One region of the Erwinia sp. 1181_3 genome, then DNA from elsewhere that is predicted to be linked to it. Evidence: predicted binding sites of a transcription regulator. Region 1 holds the regulator's gene; each other region holds the start of a gene.
The links. The regulator CRP, encoded in region 1, controls carbon source genes, mostly activating them, when cyclic AMP is high. The targets are predictions, from matches to a motif close to ATGTGANNNNNNTCACAT.
Positions count from the first base shown of each region.

Region 2: FY046_RS13535 (arabinose ABC transporter substrate-binding protein) is a predicted target of CRP. The motif match lies at 2,065-2,082, and genes of this name have one in related genera.
Region 3: epd (erythrose-4-phosphate dehydrogenase) is a predicted target of CRP. The motif match lies at 2,538-2,555, and genes of this name have one in related genera.
Region 4: rbsD (D-ribose pyranase) is a predicted target of CRP. The motif match lies at 1,642-1,659, and genes of this name have one in related genera.

Region 1 covers NZ_VTDE01000005.1:23,396-28,491, reverse strand. The annotation lists gene argD (bifunctional acetylornithine/succinyldiaminopimelate transaminase) at 1-178, shown strand, start outside; gene FY046_RS14645 (YccS/YhfK family putative transporter) at 622-2,697, opposite strand; gene crp (cAMP-activated global transcriptional regulator CRP) at 2,755-3,387, opposite strand; gene FY046_RS14635 (OsmC family protein) at 3,757-4,164, shown strand; gene FY046_RS14630 (amidohydrolase) at 4,425-5,096, shown strand, end outside.
Region 2 covers NZ_VTDE01000004.1:339,736-344,831, reverse strand. The annotation lists gene araA (L-arabinose isomerase) at 1-245, opposite strand, end outside; gene FY046_RS13540 (ribulokinase) at 257-1,942, opposite strand; gene FY046_RS13535 (arabinose ABC transporter substrate-binding protein) at 2,315-3,298, shown strand; gene araG (L-arabinose ABC transporter ATP-binding protein AraG) at 3,523-5,046, shown strand; gene araH (L-arabinose ABC transporter permease AraH) at 5,064-5,096, shown strand, end outside.
Region 3 covers NZ_VTDE01000003.1:313,040-318,135, reverse strand. The annotation lists gene loiP (metalloprotease LoiP) at 1-21, opposite strand, end outside; gene tkt (transketolase) at 309-2,300, shown strand; gene epd (erythrose-4-phosphate dehydrogenase) at 2,756-3,775, shown strand; gene pgk (phosphoglycerate kinase) at 3,825-4,991, shown strand; gene fbaA (class II fructose-bisphosphate aldolase) at 5,072-5,096, shown strand, end outside.
Region 4 covers NZ_VTDE01000013.1:5,812-10,907, forward strand. The annotation lists gene rbsA (ribose ABC transporter ATP-binding protein RbsA) at 1-1,135, opposite strand, end outside; gene rbsD (D-ribose pyranase) at 1,144-1,563, opposite strand; gene alsS (acetolactate synthase AlsS) at 1,770-3,449, opposite strand; gene budA (acetolactate decarboxylase) at 3,469-4,251, opposite strand; gene FY046_RS20915 (LysR family transcriptional regulator) at 4,356-5,096, shown strand, end outside.

The DNA of each region.
Region 1 (5,096 bases):
ATCACAGCATGCTGGACGTGCGCGCGATATTCTTAACGCCGCAGCAGAAGCCGGTGTGATGGTGTTGGTTGCCGGAACTGACGTGATGCGTTTTGCGCCTTCGCTGGTCATTGAGCCAACGGATATCGCCGAAGGCATGGCGCGTTTCGCCACGGCTGTTGAGAAAGTCCTGGGCTGATTGCCGTGGGCGGGGCATGCCCCGCCCCTACGTTGTTTCGTCGATGTCAGGCATATCCCAGACCAACGTCGGCATGCCGCTAATTCGTCGATGTCAGGCATATCCCAGACCAACGTCGGCATGCCGCTAATTCGTCGATGTCAGGCATATCCCAGACCAGCGTCGGCATGCCGCTAATTCGTAGGGGTCAGGCATATCCTAGGCCAACGTCGGCATGCCGCTAATTCGTCGATGTCAGGCATATCCCAGACCAACGTCGGCATGCCGCTAATTCGTCGATGTCAGGCATATCCCAGACCAACGTCGACATGCCGCTAATTCGTCGATGTCAGGCATATCCCAGACCAACGTCGGCATGCCGCTAATTCGTCGATGTCAGGCATATCCCAGACCAGCGTCGGCATGCCGCTAATTCGTAGGGGTCAGGCATGCCTGACCCGCGATCATGACGATTTCCTCAAGCGCCGGGACAGCCAGCGGCCATGATGTGGGCGCTGGCTCCAGGTCAGCGACGAAATGGTGTGCATTACGCTGAGGTGGCCAAGAATACGCTTCACGTGTCGCTCCATAATGGTCACCGGCCCCTGATGGAAGTCCTCGGGAGCATCCAGTACATTGCTGCCTGAATCCGGTCCGTCATACTCCAGACGCTGCTGACAGCGTTGCAGGGCAATTTCGCAGGATTGCAAATAGCGCTCTGCCAGCGTCGGCGTTAGCATCGTATGCTCCCGCGCCAGAATGGTCATGGCGTTGATATGCTCAACAATAAACTGGCTGTGCGTGACCCACAGCTGCATATCGGCCAGGTAGCGTGAATTAAAGCCCGGTTCCTGCATCGCCTGATGCAGTGAGTTAAACAGCGCATTATGCGCCTGATTCACCCGCATACGCTGGTATGCCAGTTTCTCCGCATCCTGTTCGCTGCCCAGCAGCTTCTGCAATGCCTCCTGATAGGTCTCCAGCGCATCGTGCGCATTCTGACGCATCAATCCACTCTGCCACTGTGGCCATAGCCAAATCATGCCGCCGAAGGCAATCAGACAGCCCATTAGTGTATCCATTAAGCGCGGCAGCAGGAACTGCGCTCCGTTCAGCGACAGCAGTTGCAATGTATACACCGCGGTGACCGTGAATCCTACGGTTGCCCAGCCGTAAAACTTGCGGATAAACAGATAGCTCACCAGGGTAATCAGTAGCATCACCAGCAGCACCCAGGATTCCGGGGCATGTAAACCGAGCGTGGCAGCGGCAATGGCCAACCCGGCCAGCGTTCCCAGCGCCCTGTGCTGGATACGTACCCGAGTAGCGCTGTAACCGTTGAGGCTGACAAACATCACCGTCATCAGTATCCAGTAAGGCTTCGGCAGATTGAAGAACAGGGCCAGTGAACTGGCGAAGGTCAGCATGACTGCATAGCGTGCGGCGGTGCGCAGGGCAGAGGATTTCAGCGACAGATAACTCTTCAACGCAGGAAACAGCGGCAGGCGGCGCTGGCGGTCCGCCATCAGGTCGCGACGGTACAACGGGTGCTGGGTGCGTAGCACGCGGGCGATACGGCTGAAGTGATAATAGCAAAAGTTGCCAACCGGATTATCGGGGTGCTGACGGGATATTTTTTCCAGTGCCTGAAGCGGTTTTTCCATCGTGAAACGTTCAGGGAAGCGGTGATAGAGGATATCGTCAGCCAGTACCCGCAGGCGTGTGGCAATGGTCTGCGCATTCCAGCGGATCACCGCCTCGGCGTGGCTCTGCTCTACCAGCTTCTGTACTTCCTCGGGCTGATGCAGGCTGACGGCGATATGTTCCTGTAGATCGAGGGCGACCTGAAATGCGCGCGTCAGTCGCTGATAATGGTCGCGATTGGCGGCCAGCATATGCATTTGCTGGTAACAGGTGTTAATCAGATCGACGGCTTTCTGTTGGCGGACCAACAGGGGAGGCAGGGCGGTTTGGGGATCGGTCAACTGGGTTAGCAGACTGTATTTCGCTTCGCAGTAATCAGCCAGTTCATGATAGAGCAGACTGAGGGTTTCGCGCATCGGCTGCTCTTTCCACAGCCAGAACCAGAACCAGTTAAACGCGCCATACCAGACGGTACCGAGAATGAACAATAGCGGCGGCTGCCACATGGGCATGCGTCCGGCCAGACTGAGGGTGAAAATGGCGGCAATCAGCGATGCCGGTAGCAGACGACCGTGCAGCGGACTGATTTCACCGGTGACGCCAAGCAGCAGTGCCATGACCAGCAGGATCACGGGCAGTGGCACCTCTTCTGCCCCGGCGTACTGAATCAAAAAGCTACTGAAAGCAAACAGGCAACCGCCTACGATCAGACGTTTGAAGAAGCGTTTGTGTGGAGTATCAAGACCGGCATTGTTACAACAGGCGGGGACTAATGAGAACAGCAGGCCGTTTTGCAGGTTGCCGAGCATCCAGCCGATCGCCACGGGTAAACACAGCACCAGTGTTTGCCTGAGTGCGTAGTTAACTTCGGGGTGATAGATAATTCTCCGCCACATGAGCCACACCAAATAAAAACGGCGCGACTGGGCGTCGCGCCGTGGGTTCAGAGCCGGTTAACGTGTTCCGTAAACAACAATGGTTTTACCATGTGCTGAGATCAGGTTTTGATCTTCCAGCATTTTCAGAATACGACCCACCGTTTCGCGGGAGCAGCCGACGATCTGGCCGATCTCCTGACGGGTGATTTTGATCTGCATCCCATCCGGGTGCGTCATGGCATCCGGTTGTTTCGCCAGATTCAACAACGTTTGGGCAATGCGTCCGGTCACATCAAGGAAAGCTAAATTACCCACTTTCTCTGATGTGACTTGCAGGCGACGCGCCATCTGTGAAGACAGGCGCATCAGGATGTCAGGATTCACCTGAATCAACTGACGGAATTTTTTGTAGGAAATTTCAGCCACTTCACAGGCTGTTTTCGCACGTACCCATGCACTGCGCTCCTGACCTTCTTCAAAGAGGCCCAGCTCGCCAATGAAGTCGCCCTGATTGAGGTAGGAGAGGATCATCTCTTTGCCTTCTTCATCCTTGATTAACACCGCTACTGATCCTTTAACGATGTAATAGAGGGTTTCCGCCTTCTCACCCTGATGAATCAGAGTGCTTTTGGATGGATATTTGTGAATATGGCAATGTGACAGGAACCATTCGAGTGTAGGGTCTGTTTGCGGTTTGCCGAGAACCATTCGCTGTTATCCTCTGTTGTAATCGTGCCTAAATATACCCTGTATTCGGCGTGCTGCAGATGCGTTGCCGCTGGCCTGAAGCGCGAAATATTTTTGGGTATCAGGGGATGTATCCCTGCCAGGCGTTGAAATATTCAAGCGTTCCCATAGGGAAATTATACGGGCCTCTGTTAAGAGCATGGCTCGTGCTGTCGTCCCGTTTTTACCGTGCATTGTTATGCCAGTAAAATATTGCAGCTTCGTTTGTAGCACAGCTTTACAAGACTGTCTTCTGTTGTCTCGCTTCAGCATAGTTCGAAAAAGGCAACGTTGCCGTTTTTGTGAGTGCAGCGTACTCTGCGGTAACTGAATCAATGAGAGGATTTTGTGATGCAAGCACGAGTTAAGTGGGTTGAAGGGATGACGTTTTTGGGAGAATCCTCATCCGGCCATCAGATTTTGATGGATGGCAACGCGGGGGATAAAGCACCCAGCCCGATGGAGATGGTGCTGATGGCTGCCGGGGGATGCAGTGCGATTGATGTGGTGTCTATTCTGCAGAAAGGCCGTCACGATGTCGCCGACTGTGAAGTTAAATTGACCTCGGAACGTCGTGAAGAGGCACCGCGTATTTTCACCCATATTAACCTGCACTTTATTGTCAGCGGCAAGGCGTTAACGGATAAAGCCGTTTCACGTGCGGTCGACCTCTCTGCGGAGAAATACTGCTCGGTGGCGATTATGCTGGGGAGCGCGGTGAAAATGACGCACAGCTATGAAGTGACAGATCTGACCTGAAGCTGGTTTCTTATGGGTAACGATGTTCGTTGTCGTTACCCACAGCTGACAGAACGTAGCGTACACATCCTGCTATTCCTCTCTCTACCCGCATTTCACGCCACGGCAGGCGAATAACATCAGCGGTATATTTCCCTCGTTCTACATTCCTTTCTTAATTTGCTGCAGGCTGGCGAAACAACAGCTGAATGTCCGGCGTTTGCCCATGATTCTCTGTTGCTGCCTGGTCTGCCGTTGTCAGATTTAATCAACCAGGAGTCATGATGACTATCGAGACGCTGATTCAGGATGTCACACCAAAGGTGCTGCAATGGCGGCGGCATATTCACGCGAATGCCGAACTCTCTTTCCACGAGCATGGCACCGCAGACTATGTTGCCGCTGAACTGGCAAAGTTTGGCCCATTAACACTTAGTCGCCCGACGCCAAATAGCGTACTGGCTGAACTTGAGGGGCCGCGTAGTGGTGACTGCATTGCCCTGAGGGCCGATATGGATGCGCTGCCTATTGAGGAGTTGAACAGTGAACCTTTCACCTCGCGCAATCGCGGTGTGATGCATGCCTGCGGGCATGATGCGCATACGGCAATGCTGATGGGGGCGGCATGGGTGTTGTGCCAGCAGCAGAGTAAGCTTGCCGGCAAAGTGCGCTTTATTTTCCAGCATGCGGAAGAAGTGCCGCCAGGCGGGGCCAGCGAGCTGATTAAGCTGGGCGTATTGAATGGTGTATCAATGATCTTCGGTCTGCATGTTTTCCCGGGACTGTCTACCGGCCAGGTGGCTGTGAAAGAGGGCGTCTTCAGCGCTGCCAGCGATAACTTCGACCTGACCCTGCAGGGAAAAGGCGCCCACGCAGCGATGCCGCAGGAGAGTATCGACCCGGTGACGCTGGGCGCAGGAGTGGTGCAGGCACTTCAGCAGATTGTCTCACGT
Region 2 (5,096 bases), on a different contig from region 1:
GTATGCAGCCAGGTGATAATGCCCAGGCAGCTTTGATCGTGATTAGCCTCGCGGCACAGCGACAGCGCTTCATCAGGGGTTTTCACCAGCGGTTTAAGGACCAGCGGGAAGGGCAGTTTACCCGCCCGGTTTAAGCCATCCACTACCTGCTGTCCGTGCTGCTCCACCTGGCGCAGGGTTTCCGCACCGTACAGATGCTGTGTACCAATCACAAACCATACGCTACGGGCGTTTAACTGTGTCATAAAACGATTCCTTAACTGACTGATGAAGGTTGTGGGGCAAACTGCGGTTCCGCCAGTTCACACCATTCAAGATAACGTTGGTAAAGCTGCTGGAAGCGGGCAACGCGCATCGGGTCCGGTTGCAGGGTTTGTTCCAGCGGGCTGGCCATCTGCGCCTGTGCTGCGGGGATATCCGCATACACGCCAGCGGCCACCGCAGCAAAAATCGCTGCACCAAGGGCACAGCACTCATCGGAGGCGACAATATCCAGTGGACGGTTCATCACATCGCAACACACCTGCATGATGGTTGGTGATTTGCGGGCAATCCCACCCAGCGCGAGGATTTGCTGTACCGGAATATCCTGCTGTTCGAAACACTCCATAATGGCGCGCGCGCCAAATGCGGTCGCCGCAATAAACCCGCCAAACAGCGTCGGGGCATCGGTGCCCAGATTCAGATCGGTGATCACGCCTTTCAGGCGCTGGTTGGCAAAAGGGGTACGACGGCCGTTAAACCAGTCGAGTACCACCGGAAGATGGTCGAGCTGTGGGTCAGCCGCCCAGGCGGCGGTCAGCTGTTCCAGCAGGCTGTGCTGGATCGCTTCCAGCTGCGGCTGCAGGTCGGGGTGCAGCGTGGCCGCCTGCACTAACGGCCAGCTCAGCAGGCGGCCAAACCAGGCATACATATCGCCAAAGGCTGACTGTCCGGCCTCCAGGCCAATCATGCCCGGTACCACGCTGCCGTCCACCTGGCCGCAGATGCCTTTAATCGCCCGGTCAGCCACGCGATCCGCATCGGCAATCAGAATGTCGCAGGTGGAAGTGCCAATGACTTTCACCAGGGTATAAGGCTGTGCGCCTGCGCCCACCGCGCCCATATGGCAGTCAAATGCCCCGCCGGACAGCACGACATGGTCTGGCAGACCAAGACGTTCGGCCCATTCGGCGCTCAGCTTGCCGACAGGCACATCGGCGGTCCAGGTCTCGGTGAACATCGGGTGATCGAGATCGGCCGTGAGCAACGGATCGAGAGCATTAAGGAATTTCGCTTCCGGCAGTCCCTGCCATAAAGGGTGCCAGAGGGATTTATGACCGGCAGCACAGCGGCCACGCTTCAGGTCGGCAGGGGCGGTAGTGCCGCTGAGCAGGGCGGGCACCCAGTCGCACAGTTCCACCCAGGAAACGGCTGCCTCACGAACCGCCGCATCGTTGCGGCTGATGTGCAGGATCTTGGCCCAGAACCATTCGGACGAATAGATACCGCCGATAAAGCGCGAGTAATCCTGATAGTCACCGCTGTGGCAGAGTCGGGTAATGGCTTCAGCTTCTTCAATCGCGGTGTGATCTTTCCATAGCACGAACATTGCATTGGGGTTGTCGGCAAACTCCGGGCGCATTGCCAGCACACGGCCTTCACGATCGACAGGGGCGGGGGTGGAGCCGGTGGAATCCACACCAATACCCACCACGTTAAGGCGCTGCTCAGGGGTTAATTTAGTGACAACGTCACGAATGGCCTGTTCCAGGGCATCAATATAGTCCTGCGGATGGTGACGGAACTGATTGTTCGCCGGGTTGCAGAATCGCCCGGCCTTCCAGCGAGGATAGGCAACCACGTGCTTGTGCAGCTCACGACCACTGGCGCAATCGACCGCCAGCGCCCTGACCGAGTCGCTGCCGAAATCCAGACCGAGGGTAATCGCACCCTTATGCATAGTTGTTCTCCGTTATGTTCAGAAGAGGCTCTTTTACTGTTCCTCTATCCTGGAAACATCGCGGCGGAGTGGTTAGGTGCGGCTGGCTGCAAATATGCACTTTTCTGTCATGCAGGGTGGGAATGTGATGGGCTTCAAATGTTGCCTGTCGGTTAAATTGGCTGAATAGATGGACAAAACGACTGTAATTTCAGGGTGTGATAGCGCTCTACATATTTCCCTTTACTTGCGGGTAAAACTAGCGCACTACCGCCACTGTTAAGTTGTCAGTGCTCAGGTAAGGTCTTGTTTAAATGCTTTAAATTTTTTCAATAACCGATTGTTACCGTTTACACAATCCCGCCCTGAGCGGGCACTGAGCCGGAGAGCCTCATGCACAAATTCACTAAAGCGCTGGCCGCGATTGGCCTCGCAGCCGTTATGTCACAATCCGCTATGGCGGAAACCATGAAGCTGGGTTTCCTGGTGAAACAACCGGAAGAACCCTGGTTCCAGACTGAATGGAAATTTGCCGATAAGGCCGGTAAAGATCTCGGCTTCGAGGTGATCAAAATCGCTGTGCCGGATGGTGAAAAAACCCTGAATGCTATCGACAGTCTGGCGGCCAGCGGCGCGAAAGGGTTTGTTATCTGTACACCGGATCCTAAACTCGGCTCTGCCATTGTGGCCAAAGCACGCAGTTATGGCCTGAAAGTGATCGCGGTGGATGACCAGTTTGTGACCGCGAAAGGCAAACCGATGGACACCGTACCGCTGGTGATGATGGCTGCCACCAAAATTGGCGAACGTCAGGGTCAGGAACTGTACAAAGAGATGCAGAAACGCGGCTGGGATGTGAAAGACACCGCGGTGATGGCGATCACCGCCAATGAGCTGGACACCGCCCGCCGCCGTACCGGTGGCTCTATTGATGCCCTGAAAACAGCCGGATTCCCGGAAAAACAGATTTACCAGATCCCCACCAAATCTAACGATATTCCCGGCGCCTTTGATGCCGGTAACTCCCTGCTGGTTCAGCATCCTGAAGTGAAGAACTGGCTGATTGTTGGCATGAACGATAACACCGTACTGGGTGGCGTCCGTGCGACCGAAGGTCAGGGCTTTAAAGCGCCGAATGTGATTGGGATTGGCATTAACGGTGTGGATGCAGTGAGTGAACTGTCGAAAGGCCAGGCGACCGGATTCTATGGTTCGCTGCTGCCAAGCCCGGATGTCCACGGTTATCGCAGTATCCAGATGCTGCATGACTGGGTGACGAAAGATATCGAGCCTGCCAAATTTACCGAAGTGACCGATGTGGTGCTGATCACCCGCGACAACTTCAAAGCAGAACTGGCGAAAAAAGGCCTGATGTAATCCGTGGCAGCGGGTCGGGCATGCCCGACCCCTACATAACACATGACCGCTGGGGTAAGGGATGCCCGCCCCTGCAAAACACATGACCGCAGGGGTGAGGGATGCCCGCCCCTGCATAACACACGACCGCAGGGGTGAGGGATGCCCGCCCCTGCATAACACACGACCGCAGGGGTGAGGGATGCCTCGCCCGGATGCCTCCACCCAAAAATGCAGGAGACACCATGACTTCGCAACCACCGTACCTCAGCTTTCACGGCATCAGCAAAACCTTCCCGGGCGTGAAGGCGCTACAGGACATCAGTTTTGACTGTTATGCAGGACAAGTGCATGCCCTGATGGGGGAAAACGGCGCCGGGAAATCAACGCTGCTCAAAATTCTCAGCGGAAGCTATCAGGCCAGCGGCGGTGAGATTCGCCTGCAGGGCCAGCCAGTTAATTTTCAAAACACCACCGATGCGCTCAATGCCGGGGTGGCGATTATTTATCAGGAACTCCATCTGGTGCCGGAAATGTCGGTGGCAGAAAATATCTTTTTAGGCCAGTTGCCACAACGTGCCGGGCTGGTCAATCGCTCCCGCCTGCGCTCAGAAGCCGCGCGTCAACTCAAAATCCTCGGTATGGATATTGACCCGGATATGCCGCTGAAATACCTCTCTCTCGGGCAGTGGCAGATGGTGGAAATTGCCAAAGCGTTAACGCGTAATGCGCAGGTTATCGCCTTTGATGAGCCGACCAGCTCGCTCTCGGCGCGTGAAATTGATCAGCTGTTCCGCGTGATCCGCCAGCTGCGTGCCGACGGCCGCGTGGTGCTGTATGTCTCCCATCGCATGGAGGAGATTTTTGCCCTCAGCGATGCCATCACGGTGTTTAAAGATGGCCGCTACGTACGTACCTTTACCGATATGGCCACCACCGGAAACGACGAACTGGTGCAGGCGATGGTGGGGCGTGAAATTGGTGATATCTACGGTTACCGACCACGCGCGCAGGGCGATGTGAGACTGAAGCTGGACAATGTGCATGCCAAAGGCGTGCGCAGTCCGGTATCGTTCAGCGTGCGTGCAGGGGAAATTGTCGGGCTGTTTGGCCTGGTGGGGGCCGGGCGCAGTGAGTTGATGAAAGGGCTGTTTGGTGCCACGCGTCTGACCAGCGGTGAACTGTGGCTGGATGGTAAAAAACTCCAGATTAATGAGCCGATTGAAGCCATTCGCGCCGGTATTATGCTCTGCCCGGAGGACCGCAAGGCCGATGGCATCATCCCGGTACATTCCGTGCGCGACAACATCAATATCAGCGCCAGGCGTAATAACCTCAAGGCAGGTTGTCTGATCAACAACAGCTGGGAAGCCAGTAATGCCGGAGTGCATATCCGCTCGCTCAATATCAAAACCCCGTCGGCAGACCAGCTGATTATGAATCTGTCCGGGGGCAATCAACAGAAGGCGATCCTCGGTCGCTGGCTGTCCGAAGAGATGAAAGTCATCCTGCTGGATGAACCCACGCGCGGCATTGACGTCGGCGCGAAAAACGAAATTTATCAGCTGATTTACGCCCTGGCCGACCAGGGTATTGCGGTGCTGTTTGCCTCCAGTGACCTGCCCGAAGTGATGGGGCTGGCTGACCGTATTCTGGTGATGCGCGAAGGCGAAATCGCCGGAGAGCTGGACCATAACGACGCCACTGAAGCCCTGACGCTGAGTCTGGCGATGCCAAAAACCGCCAAACCTGCCACACACGTGGCCTGAATATGCAGGAGAAACCTATGTCAACGACCTCATCTGTTACACCCGCTGCC
Region 3 (5,096 bases), on a different contig from region 1:
GAAAGAAATACGTTTCTTCATTCCAGTTCATCCATTTAGGTAACAAGGTAGGAAAATCATTAAGTTGAAAAAAAACGTCGGGAAAAAAAAGCCGACGGAAGAGGTGTTATAGCGCGTGTAAAGGCGATTGCCTAGTCGCCATGCTCTCAAACTGCAACTTCTGTGATTATTTTTACATCCTGCGGCATGTACATGTTACCCGTATTTCATGTACATTGATGGTCGACTTTCCTTCGGCTTTGCCTGATAACTCATTCATTACAATAGGTTAAGGACGGCGAAGCGTTAAATCCGACCTGGAGTAGAAAATGTCTTCTCGTAAAGAGCTTGCCAACGCCATTCGCGCATTAAGTATGGATGCGGTGCAAAAAGCCAAATCCGGCCACCCGGGTGCCCCAATGGGTATGGCCGATATCGCCGAAGTCCTGTGGCGTGACTTCCTGAATCACAACCCTACAAACCCTCTGTGGGCAGACCGCGACCGCTTCGTGCTGTCTAATGGTCACGGCTCTATGCTGATCTACAGCCTGTTGCACCTCAGCGGTTATGACCTGCCAATCGGTGAACTGGCTAACTTCCGTCAGCTGCACTCCAAAACCCCAGGCCACCCTGAATACGGCTATACCGCTGGTGTGGAAACCACCACCGGTCCATTGGGCCAGGGTATTGCGAACGCAGTAGGTATGGCGATTGCTGAACGTACACTGTCAGCGCAGTTCAACCGTCCAGACCATGATGTGGTTGACCATAACACCTACGTGTTCCTGGGTGACGGCTGCATGATGGAAGGTATCTCCCACGAAGTGTGCTCACTGGCGGGAACACTGAAGTTGGGCAAACTGGTGGCGTTCTATGACGACAACGGTATCTCCATTGACGGCCACATCGAAGGCTGGTTCACCGATGATACGGCGAAACGCTTCGAGTCTTACGGCTGGCACGTTGTGCGTGGTGTCGATGGCCACGACGCTGACGCCATCAAGAAAGCGGTTGAAGAAGCGAAAGCGGTTAGCGATAAGCCTTCACTGCTGATGTGCAAAACGGTCATCGGTTTCGGTTCACCGAACAAAGCCGGTACGCATGATTCCCACGGCGCACCGCTGGGTGATGATGAAATTGCACTGACCCGTAAGCAGTTGGGCTGGAACCATGCGCCGTTTGAAATTCCTTCAGACATCTATGCGCAGTGGGATGCCAAAGAAGCTGGTCAGGCAAAAGAAGCGGCATGGAATGAGAAGTTTGCTGCCTATGCAAAAGCCTTCCCTGAACTGGCGGAAGAGTTCAAACGCCGTGTGAACAACGAGCTGCCAGCGAACTGGGCAACCGAGTCGCAGAAATTCGTTGAAGAGCTGCAGGCTAACCCGTCTAAAATCGCCAGCCGTAAAGCGTCACAGAATGCCATCGAAGCCTTTGGTAAACTGCTGCCGGAATACCTGGGCGGCTCCGCTGACCTGGCACCAAGCAACCTGACAATGTGGTCTGGTTCTAAGCCAATCAACGAAGATGCAGCGGGTAACTACATCCATTACGGTGTGCGCGAATTCGGTATGACCGCGATTGCCAATGGTATCACCCTGCACGGTGGTTTCCTGCCGTACACGGCAACCTTCCTGATGTTCGTTGAATATGCCCGTAATGCGGCGCGTATGGCGGCACTGATGAAGATTCGCCAGGTGATGGTCTACACCCATGACTCTATCGGTCTGGGCGAAGATGGCCCGACTCACCAGCCGGTTGAGCAGATCGCCAGCCTGCGTGTTACACCGAACATGAGCCTGTGGCGTCCGTGTGACCAGGTTGAATCAGCGATCGCATGGAAATATGCGATTGAGCGTAACGATGGCCCGACGGCCCTGATCCTGTCACGTCAGAATCTGGCACAGCAGGACCGTACTGCGGAACAGCTGGCAAACGTAGCACGCGGTGCTTACGTGCTGAAGGACTGCGCAGGTACACCTGAAGTTATCCTGATTGCAACCGGTTCAGAAGTTGAGCTGGCAGTAGGCGCGTATGACAAGCTGACGGCTGAAGGCCGCAAGGTGCGCGTTGTGTCTATGCCGTCTACCGATGCTTTCGACAAGCAGGATGCTGCCTACCGTGAAGCCGTGCTGCCGAAAGCAGTCAGCGCCCGCGTGGCGATTGAAGCTGGTATCGCAGATTACTGGTTCAAATACGTTGGTCTGAACGGCGCTATCGTCGGTATGACCAGCTTCGGTGAGTCAGCGCCCGCTGAGAAGCTGTTCGAACTGTTTGGCTTCACCGTGGATAACGTTGTCGCTAAAGCAAAAGGCCTGCTGTAATAAGGTAGCGGGTGAGGCATGACTCACCGCTATGAGGGCCGGGCGTGCCCGGCCCCTACGCAGTTTACCTTGAGGGTCGGGTATGCCTCATCCTTACACAGTTCTCCGTAGGGGGCGGGCATGCCCGGCCCCTACGCAGTTTACCTTGAGGGTCGGGTATGCCTCATCCTTATACAGTTCCCCGTAGGGGTCGGGCATGCCCGACCCTTCTTTATCCCGCCAGAAAAAATTCCAAATTTGTGACGTAGATCGAAAGTTACGCTCCACAATTGATCCGAATCATTCCTATTATTCCTTACTTCTATTATTCTAGCTGAAGCGTTTCAGTACTATGTCGCACAAGGATCACCATTCAGACTGAGCCTTGTTATGATGCAAGAATATCCTGTACAAATCGCGGTGGCTGGCTCAGGCTAATCCTCCGATTTCATCGTGAATTCTGAAGCAGGAGTGATATGACGGTTCGCATTGCCATTAACGGATTTGGTCGTATAGGGCGCAACGTGTTGCGTGCACTGTATGAAACCGGCCGCCGTGCTGAGATTACGGTGGTTGCCATCAATGAGCTGGCAGAGGCCGCCGGAATGGCGCATCTGTTAAAGTATGACACCAGCCATGGGCGCTTCGCCTGGGATGTGCGTCAGGAGCGCGAACTGCTCTCCGTTGGCGATGACACGATCCGTTTGCTGCACCATACTGATATTGCGGCGCTGCCGTGGCGCGATCTGAATGTGGATATCGTGCTGGACTGTACCGGGGTTTATGGCAGTCGTGCAGATGGCGAAGCCCATTTGCAGGCGGGGGCCAAAAAGGTCCTGTTCTCACACCCTGGTGGTAACGATCTTGATGCCACAGTGGTCTTTGGCGTGAATGAAAAAGATCTGCTGCCTGAGCATTTGCTGGTGTCGAACGCCTCCTGCACCACGAATTGCATCATCCCTATTATCAAGCTGTTGGATGATGCGTGGGGTATTGAGTCGGGTACGGTGACAACCATCCATTCTGCCATGCATGACCAGCAGGTGATTGATGCTTATCACCCGGATTTACGCCGTACACGTGCGGCCAGTCAGTCGATTATTCCTGTCGACACTCGCCTGGCTGCCGGGATTACGCGTTTCTTCCCAAAATTTAACGATCGTTTTGAAGCGATTGCTGTGCGTGTTCCCACCATCAACGTGACGGCCATTGACCTCAGCGTCAGTGTGCGGGATCCCGTCAGCGCCTGCGAGGTTAACGCCCTGCTGCAAAGTGCGTCAGAAGGGGCATTTAGTGGTATAGTTGACTACACGGAATTGCCGTTAGTCTCCATTGATTTTAACCATGATCCGCACAGTGCTATTGTCGACGGCACCCAAACGCGGGTCAGTGGTCAGCACCTTATCAAGACGTTAGTCTGGTGCGATAACGAATGGGGCTTCGCTAATCGTATGATCGATACGACGTTAGCGATGGCCGCCAGCGGTTTCAGGTAAGGCGCGTACAGCGTCTGTAAAACTTTGAGAATCAACGAGAGGGTTCACCATGTCTGTAATTAAGATGACCGATCTGGATCTGGCTGGTAAACGTGTTCTGATCCGTGCGGATCTGAACGTGCCAGTAAAAGAAGGGAAAGTGACGTCTGATGCACGTATTCGCGCTTCTCTGCCGACCATTGAGGCGGCACTGAAGCAAGGCGCAAAAGTGATGGTCACCTCGCACTTGGGTCGCCCGACCGAAGGTGAATACAACGAAGAGTTTTCTCTGCTGCCGGTAGTGAACTACCTGAAAGACAAGTTGGGTGCAGATAACGTTTCCCTGGCAAAAGATTACCTGGACGGTGTTGAACTGACCGCGGGTAAACTGGTTGTTCTGGAAAACGTGCGCTTTAACAAAGGCGAGAAAAAAGACGACGAAACCCTCTCTAAAAAATATGCTGCCCTGTGCGACATCTTCGTGATGGATGCTTTCGGTACTGCTCACCGTGCTCAGGCGTCTACCCATGGCGTGGGCAAATTTGCACCAATCGCCTGTGCGGGTCCGCTGCTGTCAGGTGAACTGGAAGCGCTGGGCAAAGCCCTGAAAACCCCGGCACGCCCAATGGTTGCCGTGGTTGGTGGTTCTAAAGTGTCTACCAAATTCGATGTGCTTAACTCGCTGGTGAACATTGCAGACACCGTGATTGTGGGTGGGGGTATCGCGAACACCTTCGTGGCTATCGACAACAACGTGGGTAAATCTCTGTACGAACCTGATTTCGTGGCTGCCGCTAAGAAACTGCGCGACGAATACAAAATTCCGGTGCCAACTGACTCTCGCGTAGGCACGGAATTCTCTGAAACTGCACCTTCTACCGTGAAGAAAGTGTCTGAAGTTCAGGACAACGAAGAGATCATGGACTTTGGTGACGAAACCGCACTGGCAATGGCTAAGTTGTTGAAAAAAGCCAAAACTATTCTGTGGAACGGCCCGGTAGGCGTGTTCGAATTCCCGAACTTCCGCAAAGGCACCGAAATTATCGCGAACGCGATTGCAGACAGTGACGCATTCTCCATTGCCGGCGGCGGTGATACGCTGGCCGCTATCGACCTGTTTGGTATCGAAGATAAAATCTCTTATATCTCTACCGGTGGCGGTGCATTCCTTGAGTTCGTGGAAGGCAAAACCTTACCTGCGGTTGCCATGCTTGAAGAGCGTGCAAAGCAGAAGTAATTAAACCTCAGAGCGGGGTATAAGTACCCCGCATGAGAACTGAATCCTTTAATACGACCGAAGAAACAGGACAAGCTAACATGTCTAAAATTTTTGATTTCGTAA
Region 4 (5,096 bases), on a different contig from region 1:
TAAAATCACCGACCGCCTGCTGCTCTTCCGCATGTTTCAGGCGGCCCGCGCCATAGCTAAAATAGTTGAGGGCGGTCAGTGACATGTTCTCTTTCACCGACATACCCAGCACCAGACCATCACGCTTACGATCTTCAGAAATATAGACGATACCGTTGGCCAGCCCCTCTTCCGGGGAACGCGCGAAGACGGTTTTTCCGTCCAGCGTTACGCTACCACTGCTGCGTGACAAGGCGCCATACAGCACTTTCATCAGTTCGGTACGCCCCGCGCCCATCAGCCCGGACACACCCAAAATTTCGCCTTTACGCAGCGTAAAGCTGACATCCTCAACGCCGGAACCACTCAGATTCTCCACCTTCAGGCGAACCTCACCCGGTGCTTTATCCAGGCGTGGATACTGCTCTTCCAGCTTGCGGCCGACCATCATTTCAATCAGCGACTCTTCCGTCAGCTGAGCCACTTCACGTTCTGCAATAAACTGCCCGTCACGGAAGATGGTGACATCGTCGCAGATCTCAAAAATTTCTTTCATTCGGTGGGAGATATAAACAATGCCGCAGCCCTGCGCTTTCAGCTCGTTGATCACCCGGAACAGCGAAGCGGTCTCGGTATCCGTCAGCGCGTCCGTCGGTTCGTCCATGACGATCACTTTTGACTCGAAGCTCAGGACCTTGGCAATTTCCACCATCTGCTGGTCACCGATCGACAGATCACCCACCAGCTTATGGCTGCTGAAGCGCAGATTCAGGCGCTTCAGTAAGGCATCCGCCTCGGCATACATCTTTTTCCACTGGATGCGGCCAAAACGGTTAACAAATTCGCGACCCAAAAAGATGTTTTCCGCAATGCTCAACTGGGGGATCAGGTTCAGTTCCTGATGAATAATACCGATCCCGGCTTCCTGCGACTCTTTCGGCCCGTTAAAGGTGGTTTCCTGACCGAGCCATTCAAACGTGCCCGCATCACGGGCGTAGATCCCGGTAAGCACCTTCATCATGGTCGACTTACCCGCACCGTTCTCGCCCACCAGCGCCATCACGCGGCCAGGATAAACAGAGAGGGCGGCTCCCGACAGCGCCTTGACGCCCGGGAAGGCTTTATCAATGCCTTTTAATTGCAGTAAAGGTTGCATAACAGCCTCTAAAAGGTCACGCCAGCGATCAGGATGACATTCGCATACGGAGAACACTCTCCGCTGCGAATGACAGCCTGACTACGCTGAGTTTGGTGTTTGAACTGTTCGTGACTGACATAACTGATACTGATTGAATTACCCTGGTGTTGTTGCAGTAAGTCGAGCAGGGCGATCAATTCACTATGAAGCTGCGGATTATGCTGCTTAATTTCTTCCGCAATGATGGCACTCTCGACCTGCATCTCGCTGGTGACCGCCTGGGTAACCTGTAAAAATGTCGGAATTCCATGCGTCAACGCCAGATCAATACGCTGCGGACCTTGTGGGACCGGCAGGCCGGCATCGCCAATCACGATGCTGTCAGTATGACCGAGACGTGAAATCACGGACGAGATATCAGAATTCAGTAAGGTGCCTTTTTTCATTATTCACTCCAGAGCGAAACGTTTCGCTGAGGGCAGTGTAAGAAATGGTCAGGGGAAAACAATCATCAAATGTTGAAAATGTGATCGCCATCGAAACGTTTCGCTGACGCAGAGAGAGGATTTGTTTTAAGGAAAAAAATAGCCCTTTTATGTTACCGGTAAAGGGCCATGACTGAATGTAATGAATATCTGGAAGGTATAGCAGCTCACAAAATCTGGCTGAGATGAAGCTGTCCCATCAGCAGAGGGTTGTCTGCGTAGTCCACCGGAATAGCCACTACCGCCGGGCCCTGCACATCCATCGCTTTACGCAACGTCGGTTCCAGCATTTCTGCACTTTCCACAGCAAACCCCGCGGCACCAAACGACTCGGCGTAAGCTTTAAAATCGATCGGACCGAATTTCACCCCGGAAACCCGCTGATATTTCTTCTCTTCCTGCATCGCCACCATGTTGTAGCACTCATCCACCCAGATGATATGCAGCAAATTAGCGCCCAGCCGTACTGCCGTTTCCAGCTCCATACTCGATTGCAGGAACCCGCCATCCCCGGAGACCGACACCACTTTGCGCGACGGGTCCACCAGCCAGGCACCAATCGCCCAGGGCAGGGCAACGCCCATGGTTTGCTGACCGTTGGAGATCATGATCTGACGGGCGCGGAAGCTGTAAAGATAACGCGCGATCCAGATATGAAAGCTGCCCATATCCACCGTCAGGGTGACGTCACTGTTGATGATGTCCTGCATAGCACGCACGATGCGCAAAGGATGCAGGGCAAACTGATTCAGCTGATGGCCGCGCAGCGCCAGCAGTTCACGCTGTTGCTGGCGGTCGCTGAGGATCGCCGCCGCCTGTGGGCTAAGCGTTAACGGGCCGTGGATACGTGCCGTCAGTTTATCCAGCGTGGCAGCAATATCACCGACCAGCTCGGCATCAGGCTGATAACAGTTGTCGGTATCGGCGGGCAACACATCGATATGCACCAGGGTGGCTTTGCCACTGTTCCACATCGCAGGTTCATACTCTACCGGGCTGTAGCCAATGGTGATAATCAGGTCGGCTTCTCGCAGTAACCGATCGCCCGCCTGATTATTAAAGAGCCCGACACGCCCGGCAAAGCGGGAAAAATGCTCCTGCCGCACTGCACCTGCCGCCTGGTAGGTACTGGTGACCGGAATATGGCTACGCTCCAGCAGCTGATGCAGCGCATCGCTGTTGGCGGGCTGGCTGGCCATCAGGCCCAGCAGCAGCACCGGGTTTTTCGCCTGTGCGATTTGGCGGGCAACGGCGTCAATCGCCACATCCGGTGCTGCTCCCAGCAGCAGCTGGCCGCTGGTATTCAGCAGATGTCCGCGTGCGGGCTCATTAATAATGTCCTGCGGCAGGCTGACAAAAGCGCCGCCGGGGCGCCCCTGCTCCGCACTGCGAAACGCATTCGATAACACTTCGGCAATGGCATCTGAGGAACCGACTTCTACCGCATATTTACTCACAGGGCGGAACATCGCGACGGTATCCATGCTTTGATGCACCTGTTTGGCGCTATCCGCGCGTTTTACCGCCCCCCCCAGTGCCACTACCGGATCGCCCTCGGTGGTCGCCGTTGCCATACCGGTGATCAAATTGGAACAGCCAGGCCCGGAGGTGACCAATGCAACGCCGGCTTTGCCGGTCAGCCGACCCACGGCCGCTGCCATAAATGCGGCGTTGGCTTCATGACGTACGGCAATCGTCTGGATGGAGGTGTCCAGCAGCGAATCAAAGACTTTATCGATTTTGGCACCGGGAATGCCGAAGACCTGCTTCACCCCCTGTGCTTCCAGTTGAGCCACGACCAGATCGGCACCGTGTGCCCACTGTTGAACCTCAGTGACGTTTTTCATCTTTTGTTCTCTCTCTTTTTCAGCTTTCAACAGAACGAATGGCGGAATCCAGGTTTTCCGGGCTGAGATCCGCCCGCAGGAAGTCGCTGTCGCCAGGCAGGTCAATCACCAGCTTGCTGATCTCACCAAAGGTCAGCGTGCCGTGATCAAGCTGATAGTCCAGAAGATGACCGCCACCCTGGCGATCGTCAGTAATGAAATGTTCGTGATAGCCCGCGACGTTGATGCCCTGCATATACTGCGGCGTGCGAAAACCGATCAACACGCCTTTGCGCTGCTCAAAATGAAAGGTGGGCTGCTTGCCGAGCACCTCTGGCATCGATTTATACGGGCGGTGCTGACAGGGAACCGTGCGGGTTTCTGCGCGGCTGAACAAACCGTCGAGACGCAATGCGCAGAACTGATTATCGGAACTGACCTGCTGGTCGATGACCTGATGTACCCCGGCCCGATCAACCGGGCCGGTAAAGCGATGCTGATACTGAGGGTGGAAGAAGGTCATCACTGCAAACGGCGATTGCTGATCGGGACTGGCAGCACGGGCACTGCCATCTGAACGCAACTGGTACACTTCACGGTTAAAAGCGATAAGCTCGCCATCCAGCTGATTAAACGTCCCGAGGCCAAAATCGCCTTTCTTCAGCAGGTCAGCTACCGTGGTGGTACCGTCATAGACGCCGCTCAGTAACGCGCTCATCAGAGAGGTCTGATAGATTACACTTTCTGGCCTTTCCTTCTGCATCCCCCTGACCGTTTCGGTCAGTTGTTCCGAACATGAACAATCAGTTACAGAATGTGTCATTGCCATTTCCCCCGATAAACTGTTAAGAAGTATTGAATCAATGTTGACTCGATTCAGTTCGGGATTCCAATATAGAACACCCCCCACTTTGAGACGTTTTCGATATGGAACTGCGGTATCTGCGTTACTTCGTTGCGGTCGCTGAGACGAAGCACTTCACCCGGGCGGCGGAAAGGCTGGGTATTTCCCAGCCCCCGCTGAGTCAGCAAATCAAAAAACTGGAAGAAGAGATTGGTACACCGCTGCTGAAAAGGCTGACGCGTGGCGTGGAACTGACGGATGCCGGGGAAGCGTTTTATCATGATGCCTGCCAGATCCTGGCACTGACCGGCCATGCGCTGGAGAAAGCCAAAGGGATTGCCCGCGGGATCAGTGGAAAGCTGTCGATTGGTTTTGCCAGCTCCACCGCGTTTCATCCGCAGATTTTCCGGCTGCTGCACTGTTTTCAGGATCGTTTTCCGGCCATCACCTTACTGCCCCAGGAAGAGAGTATGGCGACGCTGATGCATAATCTGGAGGAGGGATTACTGGATGCCGCCTTTGTACGTCTGCCCTGTGAGAGCAGTAAGACGTTTAATCTGAAGGTGATTGCTTCTGAGAAAATGGCTGTGGTGCTACCGACGGGTCATCCGCTTGGCAGCGTACCCTCTTTGTCGCTGGCACAGTTACGTCAAGAATCACTGATTTTGTTTCCACGTGAGGTTGCCCCCAGCCTGTACGAAGTGATTATCAGTGCCTGTCTGCGTGCCGGTTTTCAGCCAGATGGCGTGCAGCAGTCACCGCAAATTTCGTCGGGCGTGAGCATGGTCGCCGCAGGCTTCGGCATCACCATCGTGCCTGATTCA